One region of the Ignatzschineria sp. 22MB058224 genome, then DNA from elsewhere that is predicted to be linked to it. Evidence: riboswitches for the same ligand, from Rfam matches in the RefSeq annotation. Region 1 holds a riboswitch; the other holds the start of a gene.
What was found. Region 1 has a riboswitch for magnesium ahead of mgtE (magnesium transporter). Riboswitches for the same ligand answer to the same signal wherever they lie in the genome.

Region 2: it holds a riboswitch for magnesium, as region 1 does, so the genes downstream of both, ACPF7B_RS02930 (CorA family divalent cation transporter) here and mgtE (magnesium transporter) in region 1, are expected to answer to the same signal.

Annotation. Positions count from the first base shown of each region.
Region 1 is NZ_CP187366.1:1,607,032-1,612,560, reverse strand. It holds gene metG (methionine--tRNA ligase) at 1-1,716, shown strand, start outside; gene mgtE (magnesium transporter) at 1,818-2,822, opposite strand; M-box (ykoK) riboswitch at 3,034-3,197, opposite strand; gene ACPF7B_RS07035 (helicase HerA-like domain-containing protein) at 3,591-5,126, shown strand; gene lplT (lysophospholipid transporter LplT) at 5,272-5,529, opposite strand, start outside.
Region 2 is NZ_CP187366.1:718,671-724,199, reverse strand. It holds gene mnmA (tRNA 2-thiouridine(34) synthase MnmA) at 1-442, shown strand, start outside; gene ACPF7B_RS02935 (ABC transporter ATP-binding protein) at 596-2,431, shown strand; M-box (ykoK) riboswitch at 2,506-2,683, shown strand; gene ACPF7B_RS02930 (CorA family divalent cation transporter) at 2,825-3,766, shown strand; gene ACPF7B_RS02925 (magnesium transporter CorA family protein) at 3,815-4,771, shown strand; gene ACPF7B_RS02920 (magnesium transporter CorA family protein) at 4,795-5,529, shown strand, end outside.

The sequences.
Region 1 (5,529 bases):
CAAATGTTCTTACCAGATCGCTTTATCAAAGGTGAATGTCCCAAATGCCATGCAAAAGATCAATATGGGGATAATTGTGAAGCATGTGGAGCGACCTATCGTCCAACGGAATTGATTAATCCATTTTCAGCGGTAACTGGGAAAACACCGGTTATGCGTCCATCTGAGCATTTTTTCTTTAAATTATCAGATCCACGTTGTGTAGAATTCTTGCGGGAATTTTTAGAAGATAAATCACGTTTACAGCCAGAGGCTGCGAATAAGATGCGTGAATGGATTGGTGAAGAAGGCGACTGTAAACTGTCGGATTGGGATATCTCTCGTGATGCGCCTTACTTTGGTTTCCCGATTCCTAATGCTGAAAATAAGTATTTCTATGTTTGGCTAGATGCACCAATTGGTTATTTTGCCTCTTTTAAAAACTATTGTGACCGACAAGGTAATATTGATTTTGAGAGCTTTATTCAACGGGATAAAGCTATTGAAGCGGGTACTGAAATGGTGCATTTTATCGGTAAAGATATTATGTATTTCCACACCCTTTTCTGGCCAGCAATGTTAAACTTTTCGGGACATCGTGTTCCATCGCAATATGCGATTAACGGTTTTTTAACAGTTGATGGTTCTAAAATGAGTAAATCACGCGGAACTTTTATTACAGCACGTTCATATGTGGAACAGAATCTTGATCCCGAATGGTTACGTTATTACTTTGCAGCAAAATCAAGTGGTGTGATTGATGACTTTGACTTAAACCTTGATGATTTTGTGAATCGTGTAAATGCTGATCTTATTGGTAAATATATCAATATTGCGTCCCGTACAAGCCGTTTCATTGAAAAAGAGTTTAATAATCAATTAGGAACAGTATCAGCAGAAACAGATGATCTTATCGAATCGATTAAAGCTCGAGCGGAGAAAATTAAAGCTGGCTTTGAAAATCGTAATTTCGGTGCAGCGCTTCGTGAAATCTCACAAGCATGTGATGATGTAAATGAACATTTTGATCAGATGAAACCATGGGAAATCGCGAAAGATGAGACAAAGCGTGTACAGTTACAAGATCTCTGTACAGGCTATCTAGAAGCGTTTCGTTTACTCTCGCTCTACCTTAAGCCTGTGATCCCTGTGGTTGCCGCGCGTGTCGAAAACTTCTTAAATATTGAGCCACTCTCTTTTGCAACATTAGAGAAATCATTACCTAAAGGGCATAAAGTTGAAGCATATACGCATTTAATGACACGTTTAAATCGTAAGGACTTAGATCGTTTAATTGAAGCAAATAAAGAGGCACTTTCAGCGGTTCGTAAAGATGCTGTAAAAACTGTCGATACAAAATCTGAGAATAAACAATCGAGTAAAGAAGGAACAAAATCAGAAGTGAGTGAATATATTTCGATTGATGATTTTTCAAAGATTGACTTACGTTTAGGGAAGGTCTTATCGTGTGATTTTATTGAAGGTGCCGATAAGCTTCTAACTTTCCAGATTGATCTAGGTGAGGAAAAACCGCGTACTATTTTTTCTGGTATTCGAAAATTCTACGAAGACCCCAAAGCACTTGAAGGTAAATATGTAGTTGTTGTTGCAAATCTAGCACCACGGAAGATGCGTTTTGGTGTGAGTGAGGGAATGATTCTTTCAGCCGCTGCAGATGATTCTTTATCTGTCTTAACGTCGTTAGGTGAATTGAAGCCTGGTGCAAAAATTTCCTAACGTGGACTGATAGGAATCAAAGCTCTTTGGAGTGTTCATTCTTAATAAAAAAGCTAGCGACTTTGTGAAAGGATCCGCTAGCTTTTTTGATGATGATACTATTAAGTCAAAGAGATAAAGACGCTGGCAATACCGAAGTAGATAAAGACCCCGACGATATCACAAATAGAGGTGATTAATGGTCCACTTGCTGTTGCAGGGTCCATATTTAACTTATTAAAGATAAATGGAAGTGAAAGACCAATTAAGCTACCAATCATCACAACCCCAATCATGGTTAATGCGACAACAAATGCAATTTCTGGTCCTCCTCGGAATATACCGATCAATGACACAGCAAGTGCCATGGTAAAACCAAGTAGAGCAGATATAACAATCTCTTTACTCATCATTTTAAACCAATCTTTCATCCGAACTTCACCAAGCGCCATTGCACGAATAACTAATGTTGCAGATTGCGCACCTGCATTTCCTCCACTATCGACTAAAAGTGGCAAGAAAAAGACAAGCGCAACATTGCTTTCAATCAATTCTTCAAATGTTGCGATACCAGCGCCAGAGAAAATATTCATAAAGACCAGAATAATCAACCACGCAATACGTTTGCGATAGAGTAGCCCAATCGTTGCAACTAGAATATTTTGGCTCTCGAGATGATCACTGTTGATTGAGGCCATGCGATAGACATCTTCTGTTGTTTCTTGCTCCATGACATCGAGAATTTGATCCATATGGATTACCCCGATGATCTGATTAGCATTATTGACCACAGGTACAGTAACAAGATCAGTTTTCTGGAACAATTGCGCGACTTGCTCTTGGTCAATATCAGTGGTGACCTTCTTGAGCTTTGTTTTCATAATATCTGCTAATGTTGCATCTCCTTTAGCAGCTAAAAGTTCACGAATCGCGATCACTCCCACTAACACCTTTTCAGGATTGAGAATATAGATATAGTGAATATCTTCTCGTTGGTAGAGGGTTTTTCGTAAATAGTTGATGGTATCATCCACATTTTTATCCATTGGTAGTGTGATGAAATCATCGGACATCAATGAACCTGCTGTTTCGTAACCAAATTTTTTATTACGGTCTTGAATTACCATTTGCTTAACTCCTATCTTTTATTTACATAAAAATAATATTTTGTTAAGCGTCGCTCTGAAGCTAACGCGTGGTATCCACGTAAAAGAGTCGGCAGACTTTAAAAAAATCTACTTTTTTAGATCCAAAAAAACACCCAATCACAGAGTGAGGAGGGTGTTTTTATGACATGATCATCAGTATTGAATTGTATATTCAAAAGATCTGTCAAAGATCGCTCCTCTTTCGTAAAGTTTTAGCACTATATGGCATGGAAGAATTCCGACTACATTAGATACTGCCTTAGCTCGACAGTTTCTGCTGACCCGTTGGTGTCTCTCGACGTTTCTGGGCAGTAGCGTATCTCCATATAGGAGCCTCACCTAACGAGGATAGTTAATAAGAAATCTTATTAAGACAAAATAATTGTGTGCGTAGTATTACCTATCTTTCAAGGATTATCAATGATTTTTGTAAATATAATGATATTAATGATTATTTATTTGTTAAATTAAATGGTATTTTCTCATAGGGTGAAATTTAATATATTGTTTTTTAAAATAAAATTTTAAATGAGGCTTCGAAGAAAAGAAGGCAAAGATAGGGGGTATAATGATTTAGGTGAAATGTTACGCTTTTTAGAGCAATAACTTTCAAAAAATAATCAAAATTTATCATTAAATACAGGAAATTATCCCTAAATGATCGAATATTTAGTACAATTGCGCCTTGAATATGCATGTTAAATAGTAATGTCACCTTATCGAATTATTAGTAAAAGGAAAAAGAATATGAGCGGTTATCCTCTTTTAATTGGTAAAACAGCAGATCATCGAGAACTTAATCTTCTCTCTAATTTGGCCAATCGTCATGGGCTTATTACAGGAGCTACGGGGACAGGTAAGACGGTGACATTGCAAAAACTCGCAGAGAGTTTTTCAAAAATTGGTGTCCCTGTTTTTATGGCTGATGTGAAAGGTGATCTTTCAGGTATTGCGGCCGCAGGCGCGCTCAACCCTAAATTACAAGAACGTTTAGAAGCAACGGATTACCAAGATTGGACGCCGCATGATAACCCTGTGACATTTTGGGATGTTTTTGCAGAAAAAGGTCATCCTATCCGAGCGACTGTTTCCGATATGGGACCGCTTATTTTAGGGCAATTGATGGGATTAAATGAGGTTCAATTAGGAATCTTAAATATCATCTTCAAAGTAGCAGATGATAATGGTTTACTTCTTATTGACTTTAAAGATTTGCGTGCGATGACGCGCTATGTTGCAGATAATGCAAAATCTTTGCAAAAAGAGTATGGTAATATCGCAACTGCTTCAATTGGTGCGATTCAACGTGGTTTATTACAATTAGAAGTTGAAGGCGCTGAGCAGTTTTTTGGAGAGCCGAATCTCGATATTTTTGACTTTATGCGAGAAAGTAATGGTCGAGGAATGATCAATATCTTATCGGCAGAAAAACTCTATCACCAGCCTAAACTATATGCAATGTTCTTGCTTTGGACCATGTCGGAACTTTTTGAACGTATGCCGGAAGTAGGTGATATGGATAAACCTAAAATTGTCTTTTTCTTTGATGAAGCGCATTTACTCTTTAAAGACGCACCTAAAGCGCTCTTGGATAAAATTGAGCAAGTGGTACGTCTGATTCGTTCGAAAGGGGTTGGTATCTACTTTATATCTCAAACGCCATTAGATATTCCGGATAATATTCTTGGTCAACTAGGGAACCGTATTCAACATGCACTTCGAGCATTTACGCCGAGAGATCAAAAAGCAGTTCGAGCAGCAGCACAGACGATGCGTGCAAATCCTAATTTTGATGCAGAAACAGTGATTGGTGAGCTTGGTACTGGTGAGGCGTTAATTTCATTCTTAGGAGAGAAAGGTGCTCCGAATGTTGTCGAACGCGCATTTATTCTCGCACCAGAATCACGAATGGGGATTTTAACACCGGCTGAGATCAATACATTAATTAATCAATCATCTATTTATGGGCGTTATGAAGAGATGATTGATCGTGAATCTGCGTATGAAATATTAGAAAAAGCGGAGCTTGAAGCAGCAAAAGAAGCTGAAATAGCGGCTGCTGTCGCAGAACGAGAAAAAGCGGAAGCAGAGGCTGCAAAAAAAGTACCCGCAGAAGTTGCTGGCGGTGGGTTATTTGGGATACTGAAAGAGTTTCTCTTTGGATCAACGGGGCCTCGAGGTGGAAAAAAGGATGGTCTTGTGCAACAAACAAGTAAAACTTTAATGCGCCAATTGAGCAATGAAATTGTACGTGGAACGCTAGGGGGGCGTAAACGTCGCTAATTTTTTAGCGATGATTAGCGATGATTTTAAACCTTATGTAGAGTAATCCCCAATTTCTGTGGATAAGTTTTGTGATAAACATTTTGTAATTTCTAACGTAGTGAAAAGCCCGCTTTGATAGCGGGCTTTTATATTTGTAAGATAATTACTCAACTTGAACCTTAGCATGATCTGAACGATGATTTTCAGCAAAGATTTTATATTTACGGGCATCATAAAAGAGTCCTAAAATGGCACAGAAAAAGAGTGCAGCAAAGAGCGCCATAAGCGTTGTAATACTAAAGACAGTAAAGCTTGTTAATACACCAAAAATGGCGATAGCAGTTAACATTAAGCTATTTTCAAAGAGATTTTGAATCGCCACTGCAGATCCAACGGTATTAAAGATTCCCCCACGAGTTTG
Region 2 (5,529 bases), 890 kb from region 1:
AAATATGGTATTACCTGACGGGGAGATTGTCGCTGAACATAAGGGGCTTACTTTTTATACTATTGGACAACGACAAGGACTAGGCATTGGTGGGCGCAAGGATTCCAATGGTGAACCATGGTTTGTTGCTGATAAAGATTTAGCAAAAAATGAGTTGATTGTAGTGCAAGGTGACCAAAAAGAACTCTACGGTACGGGATTGATTGCACGAGAACTACACCAGATTAATCCGATTGATTGGCAAGAGGTAAATCCTCGTTTAACCGCTAAAATTCGTTATCGACAAAAAGATGTGAAATGTGAAGTAAAGGCGCATGAAAATGGCCGAATATCAGTCTATTTTCAAGAGCCGCAAAGAGCGATTACTCCTGGGCAATCAATTGTTTTTTACGATGACGAGGTCTGTTTAGGTGGCGCATTTATCGAGCAAAAACTTGTCTAGAGATTTGGTTCGCATGACTAGAAAATAATTTATAAAGCTACTTTCTACTTTGAAGTAGCTTTTTTATATCAAAATAGTGCTTACAGATAAGCTAATTGATAGTAAATATCAATTACGTTAGACTATCAACCATTACCTATAAAGCGGATCAATATGAAACTGATAACACTTTTTGAATCACTCATTAACCCTTTTAAAAATCATCCTGATAAAACTCCGCCATCAACATTATTCGCATTTTATTGGCATTACGTTAAGCAGGTTAAATGGGTATTTGCCGGATTACTAGTTGTCGGTTTTTTTGTCTCTATTTTAGAGATCGCGCTGTTTAGTTATATTGGTCAAGTCGTTGATATGATTGAATCAGTAAAAACACTCGACCAATTATGGGCTAAATATAGTGGGACATTTATTTGGATGTTGATAGTGATTTTACTGCTAAGACCGTTGTCGTCACTACTTCATAATTTATTTATTAATCAGGCATTAACCACTAATTTCACCTCGATGATTCGCTGGCAGCAGCATCGCTATGTATTAAAACAGAGCATAAACTTTTTTCACAATAGTCTCTCTGGAGGAATTGCCAGCCGAGTAATGAATACAGGGCAGGCAATTCGCAATTCAGTGATTATGTCTACTGATTCAATGTGGCGAGTAGTAATCTATGCAATTACAACCGTTATACTCTTTCTTGAAGTCAATTTTTGGTTGGCATTGCCAATTATTCTCTGGATTATTGGTTATATTCTTTTGCTTAGCTATTTTCTCCCACGAACGCGTCGACGTTCTCATAAATCAGCAAAAACGCGCTCTAAATTGATGGGGCATGTTGTCGATAGTTATAGCAATATTGTGACGTTAAAACTCTTTTCGCACAGTAGTAAAGATGAAAATGATGCTAAAGCTATAATGCGTGAACAGACTGATGCTGCGCTTCATTCAACCAAGCTATCAACCGGTATGGATTTCTCGTTGACCATGCTCAATAGCCTTCTTATAGCTAGTACTGTACTTATTGCTATTTATCTTTGGGGAGCATCGCTCATCAGCGCAGGCGCCATTGCTTTTACCATTAGCTTAGTCATACGTATCAATACTATGTCGACGTGGGTTATGCGAGTTGTGAGTCATATTTTTGAGGATATAGGTAGTGTTCAAGATGGATTAAAGATCATTGCTAAAGAACGGGAAGTTATGGATATTCCTTATGCTAAAGATTTAGATGAAGTGCAAGGTGAAATTCTCTTTAAAGATGTTGATTTTAGTTATCATCCTGAAAAACCGATTTATCAGAAATTTAATCTTCATATCAAAGCCGGCGAAAAAATAGGGCTCGTTGGTCCATCTGGAGCTGGTAAAACAACGTTGACTCAAGTTTTACTGCGCCTTTATGATATTAATGCTGGGAAGATTATGATTGATGGGAAAAATATTCGCGAGGTAACTCAAGATACTTTACGACATAATATTGGGGTAGTGACTCAAGAGCCAACTCTCTTTCATCGTTCAATCCGCGATAATCTTCTTTATGGACGAGAAGAGGCGACAGATGAGATGCTCTTTGAGGCTCTGAAAAAGACAAAAGCCGATCAATTCGTGCAAGAACTTGTAGATCAGTATGGTAATAGAGGATTAGATGCGCTAGTTGGAGAAAGTGGTGTAAAACTCTCCGGTGGTCAGCGGCAGCGCATAGCGATTGCACGAGTACTACTGAAGAATGCTCCTATTTTAATATTAGATGAAGCAACCTCTGCACTGGACTCTGAATCAGAAACTGTAATACAAGAAAATCTCGAAATTTTAATGCAAGGAAAAACGGTGATCGCTATTGCCCATCGCCTCTCTACCATTGCAAAAATGGATCGTTTAATTGTTATGGATCAAGGGAAAATTGTGGAAATGGGAACACATGATGCATTAATTAAAAATGCTGGAATTTACGCATCCTTTTGGCAAAAACAAGCATCAATGTCCACAAAAAATTGATTAAAATAATTAATATTTTAACATAATTATTTGACTTCTTCTTTTGAGCAGGTGTATTATCGCCTCACAAATAACAGGTACCTCGTTAGGTGAGGCTCCTGTGCGGAGATAAGCTGCTGCCCAGAAACGTCCAAAGACGCCAACGGGTTGAACAGAGATCATCGAGTTAAGGTGATTTATAACGTAGCTAGTAATCTGAAAAGATAAAACTTATGCCGCACAGTGCTAAAGCTCAATGAATGGAGGGGAAATTTAAGAATATTTTGAATAACAAAATTCAAAATATATCTGTTTTCATGTTGTGTTTTTCAGAATTTTGAAAAGCGCGCCTCTATTGATTGGAGGTGCGCTTTTGTTTTTTTCGTCAATCATTATTCTAAAAAGGAGAGCAACATGACTTATTTAAACCGTCAAAATCTCTCAGATAAAAATATTCAATTGTCACAGATCGATGCTAATCCTTGTACAGAAATCACACAATGGATAAATTTAGTATCGCCCACGCGAGATGAGAAACGTATTGCATTGAGCTCTATCAATCTTAACGAAGATTCATTAAATCATTTTCATGGAAATTTAAAAAGACTCAATGGCAATATTACGCTGTTAAAAATTGAAATTCCTCATGTTAATCTACCAACAGCGAAAATACCTTATCATACAAGTCATTTAACAATTATAGTTAAGAATGGACTCGTGATCTCTCTATGTGAAACTGACTCCTATATCTTTACCCACATGGATTATGAGTATATATCGCATTGGTCATCACAGAATTCTATTGAATTCACCTACCAGCTCCTTCTGCTAGTGGCAAAATCCTTTTCTAATTTGAGCGATATCCTTATTAAGGATATGGAAAATTTAGAATTAAAATTAAAGTATTCTTTTAATAATAAATCTGTTTATAAATTGATTAATTTCAATAAAAGTTTGTTGCTTTTCGCGCAAGCATTACAAAAGAATATTCTTCTTATGGAAAAACTCGATAATTTAGAGGATTTTAGTCAGTCTCATGATTTGAATAAGCGTTTAAATGAGCTCATTGCATATACAAAACAAGTAAGGGCAGTTGCTCAAACATACCAAGCAAATATGCGCAATATGATGGATGCCTATTCTGCGCTTATTGAGAATAACTTAAGTTTGTCTGTGCAATATCTCACGATTATAGTTACCGTCGCAACATTTCCAATGGCGATAGGTGGAATTTACGGGATGAATATACCACTACCGGCACAGAATAATCCTTTTATATTGCCTCTATTAGGCATTATTTGTATCGGGTTAATTATTATTTCATTGTTATTTTTTAAAGCTAAAAAACTGATCTAATTACTTCAATATTTAGCCTTAAACCTTTAGCGAAAAAGGGGATTAATCATGTTAAAAGTATATAAAACAGATACTAATTTACATCTTGTGGAAGAAGCTCGTTTCAAACAAAACAGTTTGATTATTTTAACAGAGCCTTCAGATGAGAAGATGCGTCAAATTGCCTCGCAATTTGAATTACCACTTAAATTTTTTACCGATTCATTAGATCCTAAAGAGCATTCACGACTTGAAAGAGATCATAATGGATTACTACTTGTACTCAATGTTCCTGTCAAAAATCCAAAAGTGAATGAAGAGAATGGAGCACCTTATATAACGTTACCGTTAGGTATTATTCATGCGCAAGATCACCTGATTTTAGTGATTAGAGATGCTCATCGTCCTTTGATTCAAGATTTTCTAAATGGTGATTACGGTCAATTCCAAACGCATATGAAAACACGAATGACAATTCTTTTATTCAAAGCAGTTGCAAAAGAATTCGATGATTATCTAGGCTTTGTGAAAGATGAGACGCGTACTTTACAACAAAAATTACGCCAATCTTACAAAAACAGTGAGTTGTTTAGTTTAATGAGTCAAAATAAAAGTCTTCTTCTGTTTTCTGTGGCATTATCGGGCTTATGTATTTTATATCGACAAGTTATGAATGGTTCAGCGATCAAAATATATAGTGATGAGAAAGAACTATTGGCTTCAATTTTAGTGGATATTCAACAATCTGCAGAAATTATCGAAATGAGTAGAGAAAGCCTGAGTAATCTAATGGATGCTTATGCGGCTATTGTCCATAATAATTTAAATACCGTTTTAAAGACATTGACAGCAATCGCAATAATCTTAATCGTTCCTTCTATGATCGGATCAATATTTTCAATGAATGTGGCTTTACCACAAGAGGATAATCCCATTACAACCGTTGTAGTTATCAGTGGCATAGTACTTTTAAGTATGATTTTACTCGTTGTTTTTTACGTTAAAAAATATATTCGTTTTGATTAATTTTGAAGTAGAAGGAGTTAAACATGATTACTATATATAAAAACTTACAAAAAAATTGTTACGAGCATGAATTAGAGATTACTGAGAACAACTGGATTAATGCAATTTCCCCTAATGAGGCAGGGTGTAAAATTCTTCATAAAAACCTTGGCATTCCCATGGACTTTATTTATGAGTCCCTTGATCAAAATGCCCGTCCGACAGTCATCAAGACTGATGAGATGTTAGCCTTAATTGTTCATTTACCTTATGTGAACCCAAAATTTAAAGAGAATTTTGAAGGTATACGTTATGAAACGGTTCCGTTAGGAATTGTGCTCATTGACTCTCATATAGTGACGATATGCAGTGTAAAAATAGATGCTTATTTTAATGCGTTTATGAAAATATGTAATGGGCTTGGAAAAGAGCAACAGATTCAAAATATCTTAGACCTATTTTATATTGCATCTAAGCGTTATTTAAAATTAATGCATACAATTGAATTTGAAATCTTAGATGCAGAAACCGAACTTTCTCGTTCTTATCGTAACTCAGAGCTCTATGCATTACTCTATATCAATGATGGATTATTGGATATGACAGTCTCACTCAAGCAGATGTTATACCTTATGAAAAAAATTAATTCTGAACATTTTTTAAATCTTTTCTACTCAGAAAAAGGGCAATTTGAAGATACGATTATTGAATTTGAGCAGGCCTATTCTGCCGCAGAAATTAATCAACTTAACGTGAATAATGTTATGGATGCTTATGGC